4 regions of the Aliiglaciecola sp. genome follow, and region 3 is predicted to be linked to each of the others. Evidence: predicted binding sites of a transcription regulator. Region 3 holds the regulator's gene; each other region holds the start of a gene.

Region 1 (5,741 bases), on a different contig from region 3:
AACACGGTTTCAGGCAACGCCATGTTTAATGGCAGCGCAATAGCGCGACGACCAACGAAATTTAATTGGTCGGCGTAGAGCTCTTTGCAGGTTTCTATTAATTTAGTTTGGCAGTTTACATAAATAAAAATAAAGTCTGGTTCCCTCGGCTTCCAATCCATTCGTAATGTACTGCCACTCTTGCAAAGGTAACTAGGCTCTCCCCACTTTAAGGTCTCTTCAAGATTTTTGACCTCAGGGCAGCGAGTTGCCACCTGCAAAATAAGCTCACGCAAAGCGAACAAGGCTTCTCGCGGTTTTGCTGGGTAACAAGCAATGAGATCCAACACCGGTTGCCCTGGAGTAAACATCATAATTTTCCTAAATTGACGTTAAATACTCATAATATACAAGGCATTGAAACCATTGCACTAAACAAATTAGGAGCCTAACCATTCCATTGCGGCTTGCGCATCATCAAAGAACTTAATCTCGCCTGAGATAAACCAACTGCCTAGTTTTGCAGCATGTTGCTGCCATTTTTGGTTACCGTAGATGGCAATTTTTTGAAATTCATTATTGTGTTTTAAGCCTAGTTTGAAATCGTCCCAGGCCGCTCTTAATTCCCAACCCTCTAATTCAGTTGCATCAATGAATGCATTAACTTTAGGCTCTTTTACTTGTGCCAAAGCGCCATCGATCATAGGGGTTATGATTTCATAATCTTCATGGGTTAACTTTCCCACTGCTTGCATAGATAAGAAAAAAGTTTTATCAACGCGCTCAATACCAATAGATAAACCGTGTTTTTTAAAAGACATAATTATGACTCCAAGAATTAGGTTTGAAATATAAGTAGAGTGATTCTACTAACCTGATTACAACACGTTAGTACTTGGGTCTTTTTGATTGAAATCAAACATTGAGGGGTATTTAGCAGTCATGTTTGATTTCACTGATGTTTAAAACCACAAAGACTACTGGCAATTTACCACTACAGATAACGCTTCTTTCCAAGCTAACTCAGAGTCAAAATTATCAATAAGTCCTGCACTATGGGGTTGCTCAGTAAAGGCTCCCATACCATGTTGAATCATGTAGGTTGGGAAGTAACGTGGTTGACCTAGTTGTTTCAACGTCTCACACATACCAGCATTATCAGAGGTTTTCTGGGTAACACTCGCTAAAAATGAATCTAGAGCGGGTTTCTCAATATCGCCAAAAGCATTCATTCTCAATACCATTATAGCCTGATGTGCGGAACGATCTGCGACCCTTCGGGTGTCAAAATAACCATAGCTCATGGCGACTAGATATAAATCGGATGCCTTATCAACTTCCCCTTGGTCCATACAGGCGGTTAACCCCAAAAACAAATCCGCAGTGGAGTGGGACGAACTCACTTCATTCATGCCAACACAACCCAAGGTGGTGCTAGGTTGCAAATTGCCTTGAGCTTCATAATTTGTGGTGTTAGGAGTGTCGGTTGTCTGGCAGGCTGACAAACACAATAACAGTACACTTATCACTATTCTTTTAATTTCCATGGGCAACTTCTTTGTAGTTAAATAATTCATATAAACGGGAGTTAAGGGTGATTAACTCGCACTCACCACCATGTCACTAAACAGCGCAAGGCAAAAACCAAATACAGCCCCCAAAGGTGGAGCCCAGTGTTTATCCAAACGTGATTGCGGAGCAATATCTTGGAATATGATGTACAAAATGCCACCTGAAGCAAACAGCATAATTGCCCCTAACACCCCTTGGTAATCTGACAGGAAAATATAACCAACGAGTCCAGCAATAGGACCTAAGGGAATTAACCCTGCCATAGTCAAAAGGGTTTTGCTCGATTTATTGCCATTTTTATTATTGATTTCACGATAGCTATTAAAGCCCTCAGGAAGGTTTTGTAGACCAATAAAAATCGCTAACAAAGGCGCGACTGGAGAGCCAAGGGCCACAAGGCCGCCCAACGCAACAGCTTCGGGAATGTAGTCCAGCATCATTCCCATAAGTTGTGGTGAATCCTGCTTTTTTAAGCCTAGGCGTCGTTCAATGAAAAAGAAAACAAAGCCGCCCAACAGCACAATAGGAATTGAAAACAGCGAACCTTGCATGTTGGCTATACCTTCAGGTACTAATACTACTGCAACAGCGCCTAGTAAAATACCACCACCAAAAGCAATCACTGAATGGCGAACTTCTCGCTCAATCCAAAGCGGCCGTATATGGTCAAAAGTGGCCAAAAATCCACCTATAAGTATGCAGCTTCCAGATAAACCGGTAAGCAAGACAATGGTTAAAATTTCAGACATTTGATTCCTACAAACCTATAAAAACAGATCAAAGACTTAGGTAAATGTTAATTATCTTTTGGTTCATTCCTATCACATTTTTTGCAGTCCAACATGAAGCCTAACTTGGCGTTTCTTCCCGATACTGTTTGAACCCATGGTCGGTTCGTCCAAGGCGGAGAATGTCTAACGTGTTGGTTATGACCACAGTCTAGCTCAGCTACCCAATGATCTTCATCATCTTGGTGATACCCCGAAATTGCGCGCTTCATTTTGTCTATCAACTTGTTAAAAATTGCTCATCAAAGTTTAAAATAGCATTAGAATCAGTCCGCCTACGAACATAATTCCATAATATTTAGTGCCAGATGGAAAATGCGACAATAGCCAGAAGTAAAGCATGGATAATATAGCTAACACTAAACTATAAAATAGCGTATGCAAAATAGATGAAGTAGAAATAAGACCAATAAAAATTAACGGCAAAGTAAACAAAAGTGTGGGAGGGGTGGGTTTATCTACAACGTCATGCAACTTCAATGCGGCGAGTAGTAAAAACAATTTAATAATTAAAAACATTGTTACTCATCCTTGTGTACTGGGTATTAAACCAAAAACTAATTATGATTGTTTTACTTTACTTCAATCAAATCCAACTTGTTACCATACAAATCTTGAAACACTACCACAGTGCCATAGAGCTCTTCCCGAGGTTGCTCATCAAAGACCACACCTTTGGCTAGCATCTGCTGATAGTCTCGCCAAAAATCATCTGTTTGAATAATCAAAAAAACGCTGCCTCCAGCTTGATTTCCCACAGCAGCGAGTTGTTGTTCTGACCCAGCTTTGAGCAATAACAAATTACAGCCTTGGGAGTTCGCGGGAGAGACCTGCACAAACCTTTGCCCCTCCCCCATATCGATGTTTTGAACGATTTGAAAATTTAACTTATCCGTATAAAAGTCGATTGCTTCGGCATAACTTTTCACCAGCAACGCTACACTCGTTAATTGTTGTTTAACCGACTGACTCATTCCATAATTCCATTTTGTTGATTACATATCACTAAGCAGACACCTAACGATTAAACTTGTTTTATTATTCGGGTGTTTGATCTAGGTTTTTATCTTCCGCTCGTTTTACTCGTATTTTATTACCACCGACCATTTTATAATTTAAGTTTGTGATCGCAGCTTTAGCTTCTCCGGCTTTAGGCATTTCCACAAACCCGAAGCCTTTAGATATACCACTGTCTTGATCAATCACTAAACTACAAGATTGCACCTTACCAAACTCCTCGAACAAACGTTTTAATTCATCTTCGCTGGTTGTTCGATCTAAATTACGTACTAAAATTTTCATGTAGGTTTCCTAAAAGCGCGGTTAATTGAGGATTCACTTCAGCATATTCAAGTTGAAGCTTAGTACTTTGCAGAATAGCAAAACGCTGTACCCAGCTAGGCTAATTAGGCAAATAGTTGAGAAATTATAACACCGATAAAAAACAACATCGGCTTTAAAAAATCGCCTCACATAAAATAGTCACCTTTACGGGTACTAAATTTATTATGAACCTAGGAATAGATTTGGTTTCTGCCATTTTTTTTCGCCATATAAAGCAAATCATCGGTACGACGAATAAGCTCGCTGACGTTATTTTCTTTACTCGGAAAGGTGGAATAAATTCCCACACTGGCGGTTAAGGTAGGGCTAGTCGGTGAGTTTTCATTGAGTATATTAAGGGAGCGAATTTGTTTGAGTAATTCATTGAGCAACCCCTTGGCTTGCTGCAAATTTGTATCTCCATAAACGATTGCAAACTCCTCACCACCATAACGAGCACAAATATCACTGGGCCTAAGTGCGTAGTTTTGTAATATTTTGCCTATGGATTTTAAACACTTATCGCCAACTTGATGTCCATAACTATCATTCAATAATTTGAAGTAGTCCAAATCAATCATGGCAAGACAAATGGGCATGTTGTGACGATGACACCGTTCCCACTCACTTTCGATAAACTCATTAAAATGACGACGATTTGCAATTCCCGTCAACTCATCAATACGGGATAGTTTTAATACCTTTTCTTCGGCTAATTTTCGCTCTGTAATATTTTGATGGGTGATTACAAAGTAGCTCGCGTCCGATATGCGAAAAGGAGACACCCGCATCATAAACCAGCGCGGTTCATCAGGGCTGTGACAGGGATATTCTAGATAAAAAAGCGATGAACGCTGCTCGATAACACTTCGAATTCCATCCCCGGCATTTGCCCCAAAATCATCACCCGCTCCGGCGGCTTTATCACAAACCTCTAAATAATTAACGCCACGCCAATCATGTCCTACCGTACACTCATTATTGTTACCAAAGGCTGACCAACTTCGATTGACGTATTTAATGTCTCCAGCTTCATCAATTACGACAATATGTTCAGTAATCGAGTCGAGAACTAAGCTCAAGAATTCAAATGAATCTTCCACTCTCCACTCCCCAAAAGTATTAATAATTCACCTCTATTCTAGAGGCCAGAAATGCCGTTTTTTTTAATATAAGCGGTTGTTACGTCAGATAGACTAAAATTGTTCAATGAATTGAAAAAGTCACTCAACATTATCTGTGGAGCACGGAGACTAGCAAACAATGCATACAAGAGCAAAATAGCCAGGTTTTGCGCCAAAGGAAAGATAAAACAGGTTATATCAAACCAAAAAAATCCAACTTTAAGGTAATATAAGTTTATGAATTTTATATTAAATTCATGGATAAAAGATATACCACCATATCCGTTAATGTAGAAATTGATATAATGAGCCGCCGTCCAATTGGATGAGCAGCTTATGATTAACGTTAATCTTGGAACACTTATGACTACCCACACAGCACGTACAAATCACTTTCGTAAAAAAACAATTTTCCTAGCCATAAAAGGTATTTTTATGGCAGCTTCAGGACTAACACTCCTTCCTTCACAAGCACTTGCTCAAGTAACAAATACAGAGGAAGAAACTCTCGAAGTTGTTACCGTAACCGCCCGTAAAAAGGTCGAATCAATTCAAGATATCCCTGGCGTTGTAAATGTTCTCAACAACAAACAACTTCGAGCAAATGGTACTGCAGATGCCCAAGCCTTAGCACTAAATACCCCCGGGCTTATATATAGTGAGACCTATGCTGGTGCCTCATCTCCGAGAATCACCATTCGCGGAGTAGGCGATGATGACTTCAACCCAAATGGTTCTTCATCAGCCGCCATTCATGTAAATGGCGTCTACCAAGGCACAAATGGCTTATTAAACGGCCAGTATTTTGATATTGATAGAGTAGAGGTATTGAAGGGACCTCAAGGCACATTATACGGTCGTAATGCCACCGCCGGTGCAGTAAACATCTTAACCAATCGACCTGATATAGATTTTGGTGGATACCTAGACTTAGATGTTGGCAACTACGGTTTAT
Region 2 (5,741 bases), on a different contig from region 3:
TGGACGCACAGAAAAATGGTGCGATTAAGGTAATGGGTGGAGAAGCCACTGAGTTAGGAGAGAATTTCTACTTACCCACAATTCTCACTCATGTCACCCCTGCGATGCGCATATTTAATGAAGAAATTTTTGGTCCAGTTGCGCCTATTGTTGCATTTGATACAGAAGAGCAGGCACTTGAATTGGCCAATGCGACAGAAGCCGGATTAGCCTCTTATTTATATACACAAAATTACGCCAGAATTTGGCGATTTTCTGAAAATTTAGAAAATGGCATTGTCGGTGTCAACGAAGGCATAATTTCCTCGGAGGTCGCGCCTTTTGGCGGAATTAAAGAGTCGGGTAACGGCAGAGAAGGTTCCAAATACGGCATCGATGATTATGTCGAAATAAAATATGTCTGTATGGGCGGGATCTGATAAAACAGCAATGGCGATTTGTTTGTCTAGACGCATTTATTTAGACGTTCATCGCCATTAATTTAGGTTGTCTTGATCCCACTGCTGCTGTGATTGCTGAGACTCTTTTACTAACCAATCGCGAAATGTTTTGAGGGTTTGATTGGTTTCGTAATTTTCAGGACAAACAAAATAATAAGATTCTTTTTTCAGCATCATATAATTATGGGCAACCACTAATTTACCTTCTTTTAGCAATGGATCTGCTAATGGTCGGTACATAGGAATAACCCCTAAACCGTCCACCGCAGCTTGGGTTGCCACTGCCACATTGTCTAACACAATATTTTTTTTATCGGTTTGCAATGCTGGATACTGACTGTTTGACAACCATTGAGCCCATAACTTGGATAAATGGCCATAGTGCAGCCAATTGTAATTGGCTAACTCAGTAATATCTTCAGGATTATGAGACTCATCTAACAAAGAGGGGGAGCACACGGGTTGTACGTAAACATCGATAAGCTTATCGTAATGACAACCTTGCCATTGGTCTTCGGTTCCAAGGCGAATAGCGGCATTCATATTTTCGCCAGAAAAATCAATTGAGTCATTGCCCGTATCAAAACTATTAGTGAAAAATGACAATGTTAGTTCAGGGTGATGTTGCTCAAGTTTACAAAGCCGACTCATTAACCAAGTTGAATTGACCGTGGCCGAGATACCCAATTTAAGTTTTTGGTTTTCACTTCCGTGGTGAAGGGTGTCTGTGGCCACCTTGAGATCGGCAAATATATTTGAAATAGAATTAGCGTAAACCACGCCTTGCTCGGTTAATTCCAACCCCACTTTATGGCGTTCGAAAAGTTTAAAACCAAAGTGTTCTTCGAGGTTTTTAATTTGTCGGCTAACGGCAGAACGAGTGATAAAGAGTTCATCGGCGGCTTTGGTAAAACTTAATAAACGAGATGCGGTGAGGAATACCCAAAGCGTGTTTAGCGGTGGCAAACGTTTAGACATAAAAGCCCTTTAAACTGCTGTACTTGAACGACTCTCAAAGGAAGAACTCCCGAAGTTCAATATGACAATAAGTCACTTTTCAACAAATGTGATTTGCAAGACAATATATCTTAACCCCAACAAATCAGCAAATTAGCCCGCCCCGCAGCATAAACCTACGGGGTCAGAGCCATTGCTTTTGATTGAGTCACATCAGCTTTCGCTTTAACAGTGCATTGTACACTTAGTAACCTTTGTGGGCAGCCAGCTCAATGGCACGGCTGATATAAATCGGTAAATCAGTGTTTTGTTAACTCTCCCCAAATTTCTTCCAATCGTTGGTCACGACCGCAGTTCCAGCGATATATTTTATAACGCACAGGACTCTTTTTATAAAAGTCCTGATGGCCAATTTCTTTCCCTTTAATGGGATAGAACTGCGAAGCTGTTAATATGGGAGTTACCAGCTTTTGACCCGGAAACTTGGCTTGCACCGCTGTTTTCGATTTTTCAGCAATGGCTTTTTCCTCTTCATTTGCCACAAAAATAGCACTTAAATAACTGTGACCTTTATCACAGAATTGTCCTTGAGCATCGAAGGGATCTATATTCACCCAGTAATGAGCCAAAATTTGTCGATAGCTAACAACATTGGGATCATAGGTAATTTTCACGGCTTCATAATGGCCTTTGTGATTACCGTTGTAGGTGGGATTTGGCGTTTCGCCGCCGGTGAAACCCGATACTACATCGCTTACACCATCCAACTTTTCAAAATCAGACTCCATACACCAAAAACAACCACCAGCTAAGATGGTTTCATCAGCTTGTACGTTAGCGCTAAAAATCGACACACTGAATATCAGCGCAGACACAAAAGATTTCATAGACATCCTTAAATTAACAACAACACGCCCACTCAAATATGACGTTAGTTAATAGAGAACGTGAAAGCAGCATATTAATTTCATGAACATGTGGCTCGAGAAATCGAATTCACAATTGTTTAATCGGAAAGGCAAAAAAGTGCTTAGCTAAAATTGGATAACTAGCTTCAGGGAAAAACAGATACACAGCAATTAATGTAGACGGCTAATTTAACGCTCACTTAAAACAAGTCTTAACGCTAATCCGGCAAACACCGTCCCTGCAACACGATTCATCACCACTTGCGCTTTACTCGAGCCTTTTAACCAGTCTCCTAGAAAACCAGCAAACCAAGCAATTAGGCTGAAAACAACAAGAGCGGTAATGATAAAAACACCGCCAAAAACTAACATCTGAAGAGTAACTGAACCTCGATTGGGATCGGCAAACTGAGGAAGAAAAGCAAGAAAAAATATCGCCACTTTAGGATTGGTGATATTCATAATAATGCCCCGTGAATAAAGTTGTTGCCACGCCAACTTGGTATTTCCTTTTGCTTCGAATCGAGTTGAGCCAGCTCGAAAAGCCTGAAACGCTAAATACAATAAATAAACAGCGCCGACGATTTTAAGAATATTGAATGCCAGAGCAGAAGTTTGAAAAATAACAGCAACCCCTAGTGAAACTGCGGCTGTATGAACAATTAGCCCGGTACACAACCCTAGTGTTACTAATATCCCGGCTTTACGACCATTTAGAGCAGATTGGGTTAACACAAAGATATTGTCAGGCCCTGGAGCGAAAGAAAGCGCCACAGACGCTGCTAAAAACATCAGTATTGTTTCAATGGGTATCATCTGTTCTTACTCTCCTGCGCCATCAGCATCACATCCAGACTAGAGTACCTAGCCCAACCAACACTGTAAACAGGAACCGCGGAATCTACGTGGAACTTCAGGGGCAGCAAAATTAATTGGAAATCTGTGGGGCTGAGCCGTTGACTTGTATTTCAGATCTTGCCCAGCCTGCGAGGCCTGCCCCACAGTTTTTCAATTTTTAAACGAGTTTAGCGATTTACGCTGTGGCAATTGGTACAAGCACCAGACACTTTGCCTGCTAAATAATAGCTAGGTTTTTCTAAAGATGCAGCGATTCGTGCATTGTCTACTTTACTTACAAAGTCACGCATATAATCTTGAAGAAAAGGGTGACTGGCCCCAGCATCTCCTGCCTGCAATCCAGAGGCTATCTTTTCAATATTTTGCAAAGTAGTTAATACTTGCTGCTGTTGATTAGTAAAGCCGACACTTTGCGGCTCGTGCTGCTGGCTTAACGCAAACTCCAATATACGCATTTGTTGCGCCAGACGGTCCATATCCGAGCGCAGTTGGGACGGCTCCACGTATTTGAAATCAGGTGGATAAGTTACTTTTCTGATATTAGCGGCCATCTGACTTGAGCACCCCTGAATTAACAGAACACCCAAAAACAACATGGAAATGGAGAATCCAAATACACCTTTGTACATTTTCATCGTTAAGCCGCCTTATCCTAAGTAAACGTTGTGGTTACTAAGCCTAATTACTATCGAAAAAAGAAAAGTTATAGGGATTTTTCAGTCTCAGTAATTTTTGTAAATAACAGATCTTTGAGTGCCACACGTTGTTTTTTTAAGGTTTCCAAATATTCATCAGAAACAGCCTCATTCTGCTCTTCAATATGATGGATCTCTTTATTCACATCATGGTATTGGTCAAACTGTTTAGCAAAATGATTATCGTTCATTTTAAGATGACGAATTGTATGATGATGTTCTGGTAAGTCATTAATAAGTGTGTGCTTTTCTATTTGCATGTTAAATTTCACCTTTTGTTTATCACTCTAATTTGACAACTTCAGTGTACTCTTAAGGTAATCAGATATATTGATCTAGGTCAGGTTTAACACGATAAAATAAGCTGTTTTTTTGGGGCTTTAGAAAAGACTTCACAACGTCCGTTTTCAACGACTTTGATCCCTTAGATTTTCGCCTTCTAAGCCAGGGGACACCCAAAAAAGCTCTTGATTAAGGTTATAATTTACGGCTGGATTAGTTCTTTTAACCCCATCAAAAGCATATTGTTGATCACGCTCAATGGAGTCCGCGATATCGAATAACTCAGCCACCACAGCATCACGGACGATAGAGAATCCAATAATAGAACCAATGGTCAGAATAGTTGCCAGTATAATAAGCTCACTTGTTAATACGAAGCCTTTTTGTTTTTTTGCAAGTTTCATCACAAAATATCCAATTTACAAAACATAACTTCATTACTAGCAAATTCATTGCCACTATTATTTGTTTGCACAAAAAGACACGCTTACCTTCGTCACAACTTGCATTGGGGTTTATTTGATTTTCACCCTAAATATTTATAACCAGATTCAGTCTTTTTCGGACGTCTTTAAATAGGTACTGAGCGACTCAACTGAAGTATCAGCAATATCTGGTAACTTTTCTATCAAGCCTTTTAAATCAGATACTCTGTTGGTTCGCGCGGCTGTTTCGATTTTTGCCAAGTGGTCTCCTAGGTACAAACACCCTGAAGAGTCCGCATTGCTTCTAATTGAATGGGCATAGTCAGCAAGTTTAAGCAATTCTCCATCAGCATGGGCACTGCATATGTTCGGCACACCTTGCGTAATCTCCTCCAAAATTAAGTGTATAACTTGTATAAAGTTAGCTTCACCAATGTCATTTTGTAACCGACTTGCAGTATCTTGGTTGAAGTACTCTTTCTCCGAGTTCAGAGCAGGTAAACTCAATAGTTCATCTTCACCATCTGAGTTAGCAGACTGAGGAGGCGTTTTAATGGGAAGCCATTGAGTTAGTAGTTCGTTTAATAGTGTGCGGTCGATTGGTTTATTCAGGATCCCATCCATCCCACTTTCACGAAAACGATTATGGTAACTTTCTCCCACATGAGCAGTTAGGGCAACAATAGGAAGTTGCTGTTTAGAGTATTTCTGACGTAGAATTTCAGTGGTGCTCACCCCATCTAATACAGGCATGGAAATATCCATCAATACAAGGTCATATTCATGTTCATTGACTTTATCAATGGCTTGCTGCCCATCATCTGCGGTATCGACTGAGAGTCCTTTTTCTTCCAGTAAAATACGCGATAAATACTGATTAATCTTATTATCTTCAACTAACAGAACATGACCTTCAAAAGTCAGTTCAGTTGGCGATTCTGGAAATTGGTCAATAGCAGGAATCTCTGCAAACTCGATGGGAATAGTGAAGAAAAATCGACTTCCTCGCCCTGCTTTGGACTCAAAATCAATTTTCCCTCCCATGATTTCAGTAAGTCTAAGGGAAATATTCAAGCCCAATCCAGTTCCACTTTCCTGGTCGCTTTTATTAACGTCAAAGGTCTGAAATGGTTGAAAAATGACAGGTTGAATATCCAGCGGAATGCCTCTACCAGT
Region 3 (5,741 bases):
TTCATTTTGCTAGTTGTGAACTCTGTTTCTATATTTTCTGGGTTTTCCTTATCAATTTCTAACGAAGGGGAAACGTCTTCATTTTCCAATTCGTCATTTTCATGCAAAGACATATTCTCTAAATCTTCTAAGGACTCAAGATCCTCTTCATCAATTTCGCTGTCTTTTTTAAATCTACCACTAAAAATACGTTGCATAAACGAGTGACTTTTATTGAAAAAATCATTGGTTCGCTTCTGATTATTTTCATGTTCCAACTGATATTGAGCTTGAATTTCAGGTCTAAAATCGGCACTTAAATTGACCGCAAAAACGAAATCAGCTCCAAGTTGACGGCATAAATTTACAGGTACAGGATTTACCACTGCACCATCCACTAACCATCTTCCTTTAAAAGCAATTGGCGGAAAAAGAGCGGGTATGGCACAGGATGCTCTTACCGCTTCGGCTAATGGACCTTGAGTAAAAGAAACCTCTTTACCACTATATAAATCGGTGGCTACTACACCTAATGGTTTGGATAATTGTTCAAACTCTCGTTCACAAAAATTCTCTTCAAGGGCTTTAAATACTTTTATACCACTGGCAAGTCCGCCTTTACGAAAGCCAACCCCCATAAGCCCAAGTACTTGCCACTCAGATAAAGAACTAGCCCATTGTGCAAGAGGTTCTAATTTATTACTCGCATAAGCGGCTCCAACGTAAGCACCTATTGAACAACCTGCCACTACATCTACTTCAATGCCAAGCTCTTCTAAGGCTTGAATAATTCCGATATGCGCCCAGCCTCGAGCGGCTCCGCTTCCTAACGCTAATCCAATTTTCATCTATTGAAGTGATCCTTAACTTATATTGATAATATTTACGGTGTCATCATTACTAATGGATGGGGATGAAAAGTCTTCTTGATCAAATCCAATATCACCGTTTTCAAACGGTGTTTGTTGTGTTTCTAAAGTTTTAAAGTCGAAAATTTGATTGTCAGCAAGATGGGAAGGAACCACATTTTGCATCGCTTTAAACATACTCTCTATTCTACCCGGAAAACGCTGATTCCAATCTGTTAGCATGTTTTTAATCACTTTACGTTGCAAGTTCTCTTGAGAGCCACACAAATTGCAGGGAATAATCGGAAATTCAAGTAGTTCGGAATACTGGGTTATTTCTTTTTCAGAGCAATAGGCTAATGGTCGTATAACCATTTGTTTACCATCATCGCTGACGAGTTTTGGAGGCATAGATTTTAAGCGTCCCCCATGAAACATGTTCAGAAATAAGGTTTCGAGCATGTCATCGCGGTGATGGCCCAAAGCGATTTTTGTCGCCCCCAAACGTGATGCCGTTTTATACAGTATTCCTCTACGTAATCTTGAACAAAGAGAACAAGTGGTTTTACCCTCTGGAATTTTATCTTTGACGATGGAATAGGTATCTTCGGTGACAATTTCATAAGGTACTTGTAAATTTTCTAAGTATCTTGGAAGTACATCCGCGGGGAAGCCAGGTTGTTTTTGATCTAAATTAACCGCAATAATTTCAAACTTTATAGGGGCAATTCTTTTTAGAAACATCAAAATATCGAGCATAGTGTAACTGTCTTTACCACCAGACAGGCAAACCATCACCTTATCGCCATCCTCGATCATGTTGAAATCGGCGATTGCTTTACCTACATTTCGTCTTAAGCGCTTTTGAAGTTTATTGAAACTGTATTTTTTACTCTCAGACAGAGACTCGATCTTACTCATTATATTCCTAGAAAACATTGCTATCAGCGCCGATTATACCTGTCCTCATAAAGGACATAAACACTCTAATTTCAAATGTTTTAGGTAAACTTCTGCTCTGATATTGCTAATGTATTACTAGTGCTTGAGTGGACACTCAAAACCTTCAGGTTTTATGGCTAAAACATCACAATTGAGAGAGTCGATAGTGTGTTCAGCGGTATTACCAATAAGTGCAGCGGTGATCCCTGTTCGACCTACGGTTCCAATCACTACTAACTCTGCATCTATGGTTTTAGCAACCGATGGAATTACGTCTTCAGGTAAACCTTCACTAAGGTGCTGATTTTCTTGGGGTATATTGAATTTCTGTGCATGTTCAAGCATACATTTGGCATGATGCTGTTTGACTGATTCCGTATAACCAACGGGATCAAATTCTGGAATTTCGATGGCGATATTCACTGGTGTTCCAGGGTAAGAGTTAACAAGGTTAACTTTACCTTCTAATAAATCAGCCATCATCCCTGCGGTTTTTGTAATGATTTTATTTAAACTATGGTGCTCATCATCTTCGCTACCAACATCAACAGCCGCTAAAATGTTGCCATTGCTTGGCCAGTCATGCTCTTTGACTAGCAATACAGGCACGGGAGACTTTCGCAAAATATGCCAATCGGTAGGGGTGAAAATAACCGATTTCAAGGTGTCATGCTCGTGAGTGCCTTTTACAATTAAGTCATAACTGTGGTCAATCACCTCAAATAAGACACTTTCATAAGGACGATTATGCCAAACTACTTTGATATCTACAGAGATTGAAGAGTTAGCTGCCAATGGCTCAACGATATTGGCTAGCCAATCAGTTTTATCATCTACCACAGCTTGGCGCATTGTTTCGCGTTCATCTACGGTCAACATAGTGGTCATTTCATAAGAGAAATCGTAAATGGATAGAAAGGCAGTAACACTGGCCCCCGTTTTTTGTGCCAGCAAGAGAGCCCGTTTAAAGGCTTTCTGATCATCGGTGGTCGGGTCTACAACGGCTAGTATTTTGTTAAATATGGACATTAGTTAACTCCCTTATAAGGTTTACACTTTCATCTTAAGTGTATGGGTACTTTAGCTATTTTGCCAGTTAACCGATTATTTGTTTTGACCTAAATCAACTTAACAGGAAAGGCCTATCCGCAGGCTTTATTTTGTAAAACATGCTCACCGAGCTTATCTCTAAGGGAGGCTAAATCGGGGATCTGGATAAACTTGCCATCTACTTTTATGATATTTTCTTTTTGAAAACGGGTTAATAAACGGCTGACGGTTTCTACGGTAAGACCTAAATGGTTACCTATTTCGTTACGCGTCATGGTTAAATTGAACTCGGTTTCAGAAAAACCACGAGAGTGAAAGCGGTCGGATAAATTAATCAAAAAATGTGCAAGACGTTCCTCTGCAGTACGTTTATTCAAGAGCATCATCATACTATGGTCTTGGTTTATTTCCGTGCTCATTATCTTAAGCATTTCTTTACGTAATGTCGGAAGTTGCTCGCTCATAGTGTCGAGCTTGTCATAGGGCAACTCACACACCATAGAGGTTTCCATGGCTTGGTTGTAACTTTGGTACTTTTCTGAAAAGAGTCCGTCGAAACCAACTATATCACCAGGAAAATGAAACCCGGTTATCTGTTGTTCTCCATCAGGGGAGGTAATATAGGATTTAAATGAACCTGTTCTTACCGCAAATAATGAGGTGAATTTTTGTCCTGGAATAGTGAGCTGATCATTTTTATGCAAAGGACGTTTACGCTCGATTATCTCATCTAAACTTTCCATTTCTGTTTGGTTCAGGGCTACGGGGATGCAAAGATGGTTAAAACTACAATTTTGGCAGCGAATACTGAACTTGTTCGAATCAGACATTAGATAATTCCACTTAATTCATTAGTTACCAATTATGAATCCCTTGGTAACATAAAATCAAGCCAAATAAGCACAATAAAACTGCAACGCTACGTTTTACCAAGGGTTGTGTTAACCAACTTCTGATTTGAGTGGCGCTAGCTCCCATTGCTAACATAATAGGCAGTGTGCCTAAACCAAAACAAAACATGGTCAACGCACCTTGTACTGCGCTGCCAGTGGAAACACTCCAGGTTAATGTTGAATATACTAATCCGCAGGGCAGCCAACCCCAAATCACACCATAGGGCACGGCATACATTGGGTGTTTAAAGGGAATAAAACGTTTTGACAACGGGCTGATTTTACGCCAAAAAATAGCACCGACTTTTTCGACTTTAGTGAGCAACTTTGACCATTGACCCACATAAAGCCCCAGTAACACCATAAATACCCCACCAAACAGGGTGAGTACTTGTGGGTTGATGAAAGATTGGGTTGTGACAACTTGCCCTAAAAGTCCGGCGATAGCGCCAGCAACACTGTAGGATAAAATACGTCCTGTATTATAAGCGATTAAAAATGGCCATTGTGACTGATTTTTTGGCAAGGCAAAGGTAAACGAGGTAACAATACCGCCGCACATCCCTGCACAATGTACACTACCTGCAAGACCAATTAAAATCGCTGAGAACCAGCTGATATCGTTCATTCTTCTTCAGTTTTAGGGGCTTTTTGTGGTGCTTTTTTGTCTACGTCATCATCGAATAAAATGTTGTAACCTTGACGTTCTAAATCTTCAAATTGATTTGACTTAACTGCCCAAAAAAAGATCCCGATAGCTAACAAAACGAGCAGTATAGCGATGGGGATTAATACATAAATAATACTCAATTTAGTTTCCTATTAACGGAGCAGACGAATTGAATTTGCTACTACAATGATTGAACTTAAAGACATACCGATAACGGCCATCCATGGGCTTAAATATCCAGCCACTGCAAGAGGAAGAATAAGTGCGTTGTAACCTATAGCCCAGACCATATTCTGTTTAATTTTATGGCGTACCTTGATTGCCATACTAACAGCAAATTTTACATTACTTAATTTCGAATTTAATAAAATGATATCGGCTGAACGTTTCGCCATGTCACTAGCGTCACCTACTGCAATAGATACATCGGCAGCGGCTAATACAGGCGCGTCATTAATACCATCTCCAATCATCAACACTTTATGTCCATCAGCTTGTAAACTTTGGATGTAATTGAGTTTTTGTTGAGGCGTTTGCCTAAAATACACATTGGGAATTCCCAAGGCGTTGGCAACCGAGGTAGCACTTGTTTCGGCGTCACCACTTAACATCACTAATTGTTTGCTACTCAGGTCATTGACGAGCTGTTTAGCGTCTTTTTTGACTACATCTTTTACCGTAAATGCGGCGATTAATTGTTTGCCTAATTGCAAATACACGCGAGAGTCATCAGGGTTTGCGGGCAAATTTAATTTATCATCTAAAATGCTTAGATTACCAATCTTTACAATTTGCGATTGATAGGTACCTTGCAAGCCTTTGCCAGCAATGGTGTCTACGTGATTAACCTCTAGAGGCGTTTTGGATTGAAACGCTTGGGAGATTGGATGTTTAGAATACTGCTCGATGCCAGCCGCTAAGTTGAATACAAAATTTTCGTCTGAATGATTAAATAGCTCAACTTCACTTACACTAAAGTGACCATTAGTGAGGGTACCTGTTTTATCAAAAATTACCGTATCGACATCAGGCATGACGTCAATGATATTTGCTCTTTTTACCAACAAACCATATTGGTTTAACTTTGCCATGGCGCTAGTTAATGCCGTGGGGGTTGCTAAGCTTAATGCACAAGGGCAGGTGGCGACTAAAATCGATATGGCCACCCAAAATGCCCGATCTGGTTGATAAGCTAACCAACCGAAATAACTAATCAGAGTAATTCCAAGAACAATTACAATAAAGTATTTTGAGGCTACATCAGCATACACTGCAGCCTTGGGTTTATCGGCAAGGGCTAATTCTTGCAACCGTAGTATTTTATTTACTAAGGATAATTTAAGTTCATTTTCAACTTCT
Region 4 (5,741 bases), on a different contig from region 3:
ATTCAAGCTTACTAAACTGCAAAGGGGTAGATTATGCAGCTCGTTTTTCGAAGCCCAATAGCCTATCGAGAGATAACCTTCCTGGTCCCACACTAAGTACAGACAGCAACGCTATGAACCACCAAACAGCTGGGTTCCACCAGTGGTCCCAAGTTGGGAATACAGCTAAGCTAATAAATAGCGTCATTCCAATCAAACCTGCAGCGCCAACTCGAGTTAAAAACCCTAAAGCCAGCATAATGGGTAGCACTATTTCAGCAACACCAGCAGAAACTGCGAGGGTTTCAACAATTGATACAGTTGTAGACCCTTCAACATAATCTAAGGTCGCTGGATCACATAACAGTAAAGCGCCTTCACGGACTGGATCTGGACAGAAAAACTCATATAAAAACAAGTCGTACTTATCAGGATTAAAGCTGAGAAACCCATTCCACTTTGTCAGTCCTGATTGAAAAAATACACTCGCGGCCAATAATCTTGCGAGTAATAAATAAATGTCGGTAAGGTACAAGCTAATTTTAGCCGTTAACCCAGCATAAAGGTTAATGAGTTTTTTCATATTTTTCTCTTAAGTTAGTAATTTATTGAGGAGTAATTGACTAAATATTTCGCTAATATCTATTGGGCCATTTTGCATAGCCACTTGTGCTGCATCCCCTAAGGTTTGACCTGCGTAAATACTAGAAATAAATAAGCTTTCTGGTTCTGAAATTTGTCGATGTAAAATGCGGCCATTGTCTCGCCACAATAAAATATTTTCATGGTTATGTTCGATGGCGACTTGTTCACTTAGTTCGCCTACTCTTAGCTGTGCCCAAAGAGACAATACAGTCCAGTCATTTTGAATTAATTGTACGCAGGGATGTAACGAAAGTGATTTCGATTCGATGTCTTCAATTAAGGATTCAATCTGATCTTGACTTAATGACGGTTTTTCATCAGCAAAGTAGGCATGATACCAAGCACGATCCAATTTACAGATGTCCCACAAATAGCCAAGTTCAGGGTGATTATCTAGCATGAAGCCCCGTACATATTCAGGGAAGTTTTCACCGTACTCAGCTAAAACCGGGGTTATTGGTGGATGTGATAAACAGAACTGTCTGGATAAGGTTTTAAAAAAATCTTCACCTAATAATTTCTCACCACTGGGGTACTTACGCAGTAGCGCATCAATGCAACTACTTATAAAAGTATTTCGATAGACTGCCAAACGACGGGTATTTTTAGTGTCATCAAGATGTTCGGCGATATCCGCTAAATCTCCGCTTTGCACGTAATTCATTAAGGCTAAATGAAAATCACTCATAGCCAGCAACTTTATTATTTTGAAGAATTAAGTTTCGCGCGATATTCCGTTCTGCCAGCAATACTTCAAAAGATGGTAAGTTCGCATCTCTTTCGATTAGCACCGGACACGAGCCGATATGACTTAATGCATCATTAAGCAGCGCCCAAACACCACTTGCTACCTCACTATCATGGGAGTCGATTAGTAGATCTTTCTCAATAGGGTCAACTGAATGTCCAGCCACATGAATCTCGCCTATTACGGTCCTATCGAGATCACGAATATATTTAACGGGGTCAATTCCAGTATTGTTTGCGCTGATAAATAGATTATTTACATCTAGCAAAATACCGCAGCCCGTTTTACTCACCAACGACATCATAAATTCACTCTCTGACATGTCAGTTTTGAAAGTAAGATAGTTAGCTGGGTTTTCTATCAATATTGGACGCTGAATAGCATCTTGTAATTGTTCAATATTGCTAGCAGTACGCACAAGGGATTCAGAGGTTATAGGCGTAGGCATCAAATTAGCCATATAATTACTATCAGTGCCCGACCACGCAATGTGTTCAGAAAAAGCGGCACTGGGAACCGAATTAACTAAACTGGCTAATCGTTTAAGATGTTCTGAGTTAACCGGTTTAGGCCCACCAAGAGACGCACCAACACCGTGAATACTTAACGGAAACCGCTGTGCAATATCCTGCAATTTTTCGAGCCTAGGCCCACCCTGCATTAGGTAATTTTCAGCATGCACCTCGAACCATAAATGACCATCAACCTTGCTAGGAATGTCGTCAAAATGCTCTGGTTTTAAACAAATGCCCGCATCTGCGGGCAATTTAGTTAACGCTTTCATCTGAAAGTTAACGCACTAAGCGATTGGCTTTTTAGAGCCAGCACCATCAGGTGTTACTATAAATTCACATGAACCTTTAGGCGAGTAAGTCCACGCATTTTTTTGGAAATCAACGGTAGAAGTGCCTTCACAACTTGTTCCTGCACCTGCTTTACAATCGTTTTCACCGGCTAAAGCAATGCCGTAACATTTATCTTTACGTCCGCGCAATCTTTTACCTTCTTTCCATTCTTGGAAAGCTACTTTTACCTTTTCAGGTGTCGCATCAGCAAGAGATAATTGGTCATTTGGTTTAGCAACAGCGACTTGAGAAGCAGCTAAAGTAGCACCGATAAGTAATGCAGTTTTTATAGCGTTGTTATGTTTCATAAATTCTATCCTCAAAAATATTTAATTGTGAAAAGCTAGCTCGTATATGAGCAGTGTAGTCCCTTATGTAAGTTCAAGACCTTTAGACTTTCGTTAAAATTTCAAAAAAACATTTCAATGAACAAATTAAATTAGCGAAAAGTTGATTAAAAAACTGCCGAGAAACATCAAATTCAATATTAAATTCAATTAGCTAGCCCTATCAGCAGAAAGCAAAGTTTCTAGGAATAAACACAAATAAATAAAATAATATTTGATCTACATCAATTAACGTTTATAATTTTCAGAAATTACTGAAACTTCAGAAAAGAGATAATTCACGATGAAAATGACACCCATGATAGAGACCTTCGTTATGCATTTCGGTGAAATGGGGAGCCGTTGGGGATTTAACCGCACGGTTGGTCAGATGTATGCCCTTTTGGTCATAAGTGAAGAACCATTGAGTGCAAATGACATTGCAGAAGCCCTCAATGTATCCCGTGGCAATGTCAGCATGGGATTAAAAGAACTGCAGGCCTGGCGCTTAGTGCAAATGCATCATGTTCCTGGCGATCGGAAAGACTACTTTAGATCCTTGGGCAGTATTTGGGACATGGCAAACAAAGTGTTTGAAGAGCGTCGTAAGCGGGAAATCGAGCCGACTATGAGCGTACTTAGAGATACCCTGTTAGTCACGCCAGCAAATCCGCAAGAAGAATATGCCCAGCAACAGTTACAAGAAATCCATGATCTATTGGAAAACGTAACCCAATGGAGTGAAGAGTTACAACGCCTGAGTCCAGAGAAGTTATCAACTCTAATGAAGTTAGGTTCTGGGGTGGGGAAAGTTTTAGATATGAAGGATAAGTTTTTAAAAAGCAGTTAAATCAAAGCGTACAAGTTAGAAAGCAGATTATCGCCGTAAGCAGTATTAAATACATCGGGTTTTAAATTTACATAAACAACGGCTAAAATCAGCGCCGCTAGGGGTTATCAATGGCAGACGTAATGCTACTCTCTCGCATTCAATTTGCAGCAAATATTAGTTTTCATATTCTATTTCCAGCGATAAGCATTGCTATGTGCTGGATGCTATTTTATTTTCGTGTTCGTTTTCACATAAGCAAGCACCCAGTGTGGATGCGGATCTACCGCTTTTGGGTAAAAGTGTTTGCCCTTACCTTTGCAATGGGCGTGGTCAGTGGTATTACTATGTCATTTCAATTTGGCACTAACTGGCCGGGCTTTATGGCCACAGTGGGTAATATTGCAGGGCCGCTTTTAGCCTACGAAATCATGACTGCGTTTTTCTTAGAAGCAACCTTTCTAGGTGTCATGTTATTTGGTATTAATCGTGTGCCACCTTGGCTTCATACCCTTTCAACCTTCATTGTAGCAGTAGGCACATCACTGTCCGCCTTTTGGATTTTAGCCCTTAATTCATGGATGCATACTCCCACAGGTTTCGAGATGCGCGATGGTGTGGCTTATGCAGTCGATTGGTTTGAAATCATTTTCAACCCCTCATTCCCTTATCGACTAGGGCACATGTTATTGGCCTCTGGACTAACCATATGTTTTTTAATTGCGGGTATTTCGGCTTACCGAATTCTTCGCGGCGACAACAAAAAAGCACCAAATTTGGCCTTAAAAACCGCTATTTTCTTAGCTGCCATACTTACCCCGTTACAAGTGGTAATGGGTGATATGCATGGGTTAAATACCTTTGAGCACCAGCCTCAAAAGGTGGCCGCGATGGAAGGAGTTTGGGAAACCACAAATGGCGCACCGCTATTGCTATTTGCCGTGCCAGATGAAGAGCAACGCACCAACCATTTAGAGATTGCGATACCTAAAATGGCGAGTGTGATTTTAACCCATGATCCTGACGGGCAAATTCGAGGTCTGAATGAATTTGAGGGTAAACACCCACCAGTTAAACCTGTTTTTTATGGGTTCAGAATAATGGTTGGTTTAGGCATGTTGATGTTATTTAGCAGTTGGCTAGCAAGCTTTTTCTTGTGGCGCAAAGGTGCTCTCGCTCCTTGGATGTTGAAGTTTTTCGTTGGCATGACATTTTCAGGCTGGATAGCCACCTTAGCAGGATGGTATGTCACTGAAATTGGCCGTCAACCATATTTAGTCAGCGGAATTTTAACCACTGCTGATGCGGTAACAGATATTGCACCAGAAAATGTGGGGGTAAGTTTAGCCATGTATTTATCTCTCTATGCATTCTTATTATTTGCTTACATCAAAACCTTGTTTTATATGGCTAGAAAGTCAGTGGAGATTGAAGAATACGACGCGGCGGAGTACACACCAGCTCGCACCATCACACTTGCGGAGGCCAGCCAATGATTTTAGATCATCAGTTACCCATCATATTTGCCGGTTTAATGGCGTTTTCTGTGCTGGTATACGCCATTCTCGACGGTTACGACTTAGGGGTGGGATTGCTTCTACCCATGGATAATCAGCAACAAAGAGACAAAATGATCGCATCCATTGGTCCGTTTTGGGATGCAAACGAAACCTGGTTAGTGTTAGCGGTTGGTTTAATGTTGGTGGCTTTCCCCAGTGCTCACAGCATTATTTTAAAGGCCCTTTATTTACCTACCGCCATATTATTGATTGGTTTAATTATTCGCGGTGTTTCTTTCGATTTTAGAGCCAAGGTAATTGCCCATAAAAAAGATCGTTGGGACAAGCTATTTAAATTGGGTTCTTTTATTGCCGCAGCTGCCCAAGGTTACATGTTGGGGATGTTTGTAATGGGATTCGAAGTTAGTCTAGAGTCTGTTGCATTTAGTCTACTCAGTGCCGCAGGTGTTGCCATGGCTTATGCGCTTATTGGAGCCTGTTGGTTAATCATGAAAACAGAAGGAGAATTGCAAATACGCTCGGTGAAATGGGCCAAAAATGCAGGAAAAGTCTGTTTAGTGGGGATCCTCGCGGTGTGTATTATTAACCCGTTAATTAATTCATTTGTATTCGAGCGCTGGACCCAGCCTCCATTGGCATATTTAATCGCGTTAGTGCCTATATTATGTTTTGCGTTTTTTGTAATTGGTTATTTCACCTTACAAAAATTACCCCTAAAAGATGATGCGGGTTGCTGGTTACCCTTCGTTCTTTGTACGGCTATTTTCACTTTCAGCTTTTTAGGCCTAGCCTTTAGCTTTTATCCCTTTGTTGTCCCCGGGGAGCTTAATATTTGGCAAGCAGCTAGCG

The links. The regulator FNR, encoded in region 3, switches genes on or off when oxygen is low (the NO sensors DNR and NnrR bind a similar motif). The targets are predictions, from matches to a motif close to TTGATCTAGATCAA.
Region 1: the regulator FNR is predicted to act here: its motif matches at 885-898, upstream of ABJV04_RS12050 (STAS/SEC14 domain-containing protein).
Region 2: the regulator FNR is predicted to act here: its motif matches at 4,189-4,202, upstream of ABJV04_RS05880 (DUF465 domain-containing protein).
Region 4: the regulator FNR is predicted to act here: its motif matches at 2,779-2,792, upstream of ABJV04_RS15170 (GbsR/MarR family transcriptional regulator).

Annotation. Positions count from the first base shown of each region.
Region 1 covers NZ_JBDWYG010000039.1:81,816-87,556, reverse strand. The annotation lists gene ABJV04_RS12055 (DUF1801 domain-containing protein) at 1-353, opposite strand, end outside; gene ABJV04_RS12050 (STAS/SEC14 domain-containing protein) at 420-800, opposite strand; gene ABJV04_RS12045 (hypothetical protein) at 957-1,526, opposite strand; gene ABJV04_RS12040 (divalent cation transporter) at 1,578-2,300, opposite strand; gene ABJV04_RS12035 (DUF3565 domain-containing protein) at 2,348-2,551, opposite strand; gene ABJV04_RS12030 (VOC family protein) at 2,912-3,313, opposite strand; gene ABJV04_RS12025 (RNA-binding protein) at 3,378-3,641, opposite strand; gene ABJV04_RS12020 (sensor domain-containing diguanylate cyclase) at 3,854-4,765, opposite strand; gene ABJV04_RS12015 (TonB-dependent receptor) at 5,150-5,741, shown strand, end outside.
Region 2 covers NZ_JBDWYG010000025.1:154,878-160,618, forward strand. The annotation lists gene ABJV04_RS05855 (NAD-dependent succinate-semialdehyde dehydrogenase) at 1-419, shown strand, start outside; gene ABJV04_RS05860 (LysR substrate-binding domain-containing protein) at 477-1,418, opposite strand; gene msrA (peptide-methionine (S)-S-oxide reductase MsrA) at 1,697-2,284, opposite strand; gene ABJV04_RS05870 (LysE family translocator) at 2,495-3,121, opposite strand; gene ABJV04_RS05875 (hypothetical protein) at 3,331-3,798, opposite strand; gene ABJV04_RS05880 (DUF465 domain-containing protein) at 3,867-4,118, opposite strand; gene ABJV04_RS05885 (hypothetical protein) at 4,266-4,544, opposite strand; gene ABJV04_RS05890 (ATP-binding protein) at 4,692-5,741, opposite strand, start outside.
Region 3 covers NZ_JBDWYG010000031.1:105,686-111,426, forward strand. The annotation lists gene ABJV04_RS07120 (patatin-like phospholipase family protein) at 1-827, opposite strand, end outside; gene ttcA (tRNA 2-thiocytidine(32) synthetase TtcA) at 843-1,730, opposite strand; gene uspE (universal stress protein UspE) at 1,866-2,798, opposite strand; gene fnr (fumarate/nitrate reduction transcriptional regulator Fnr) at 2,912-3,649, opposite strand; gene ABJV04_RS07140 (sulfite exporter TauE/SafE family protein) at 3,675-4,340, opposite strand; gene ccoS (cbb3-type cytochrome oxidase assembly protein CcoS) at 4,337-4,522, opposite strand; gene ABJV04_RS07150 (heavy metal translocating P-type ATPase) at 4,535-5,741, opposite strand, start outside.
Region 4 covers NZ_JBDWYG010000045.1:245,426-251,166, reverse strand. The annotation lists gene ABJV04_RS15190 (DoxX family protein) at 32-562, opposite strand; gene ABJV04_RS15185 (DNA-binding domain-containing protein) at 572-1,312, opposite strand; gene ABJV04_RS15180 (DUF692 domain-containing protein) at 1,305-2,156, opposite strand; gene ABJV04_RS15175 (DUF2282 domain-containing protein) at 2,172-2,525, opposite strand; gene ABJV04_RS15170 (GbsR/MarR family transcriptional regulator) at 2,848-3,393, shown strand; gene ABJV04_RS15165 (cytochrome ubiquinol oxidase subunit I) at 3,504-4,868, shown strand; gene cydB (cytochrome d ubiquinol oxidase subunit II) at 4,865-5,741, shown strand, end outside.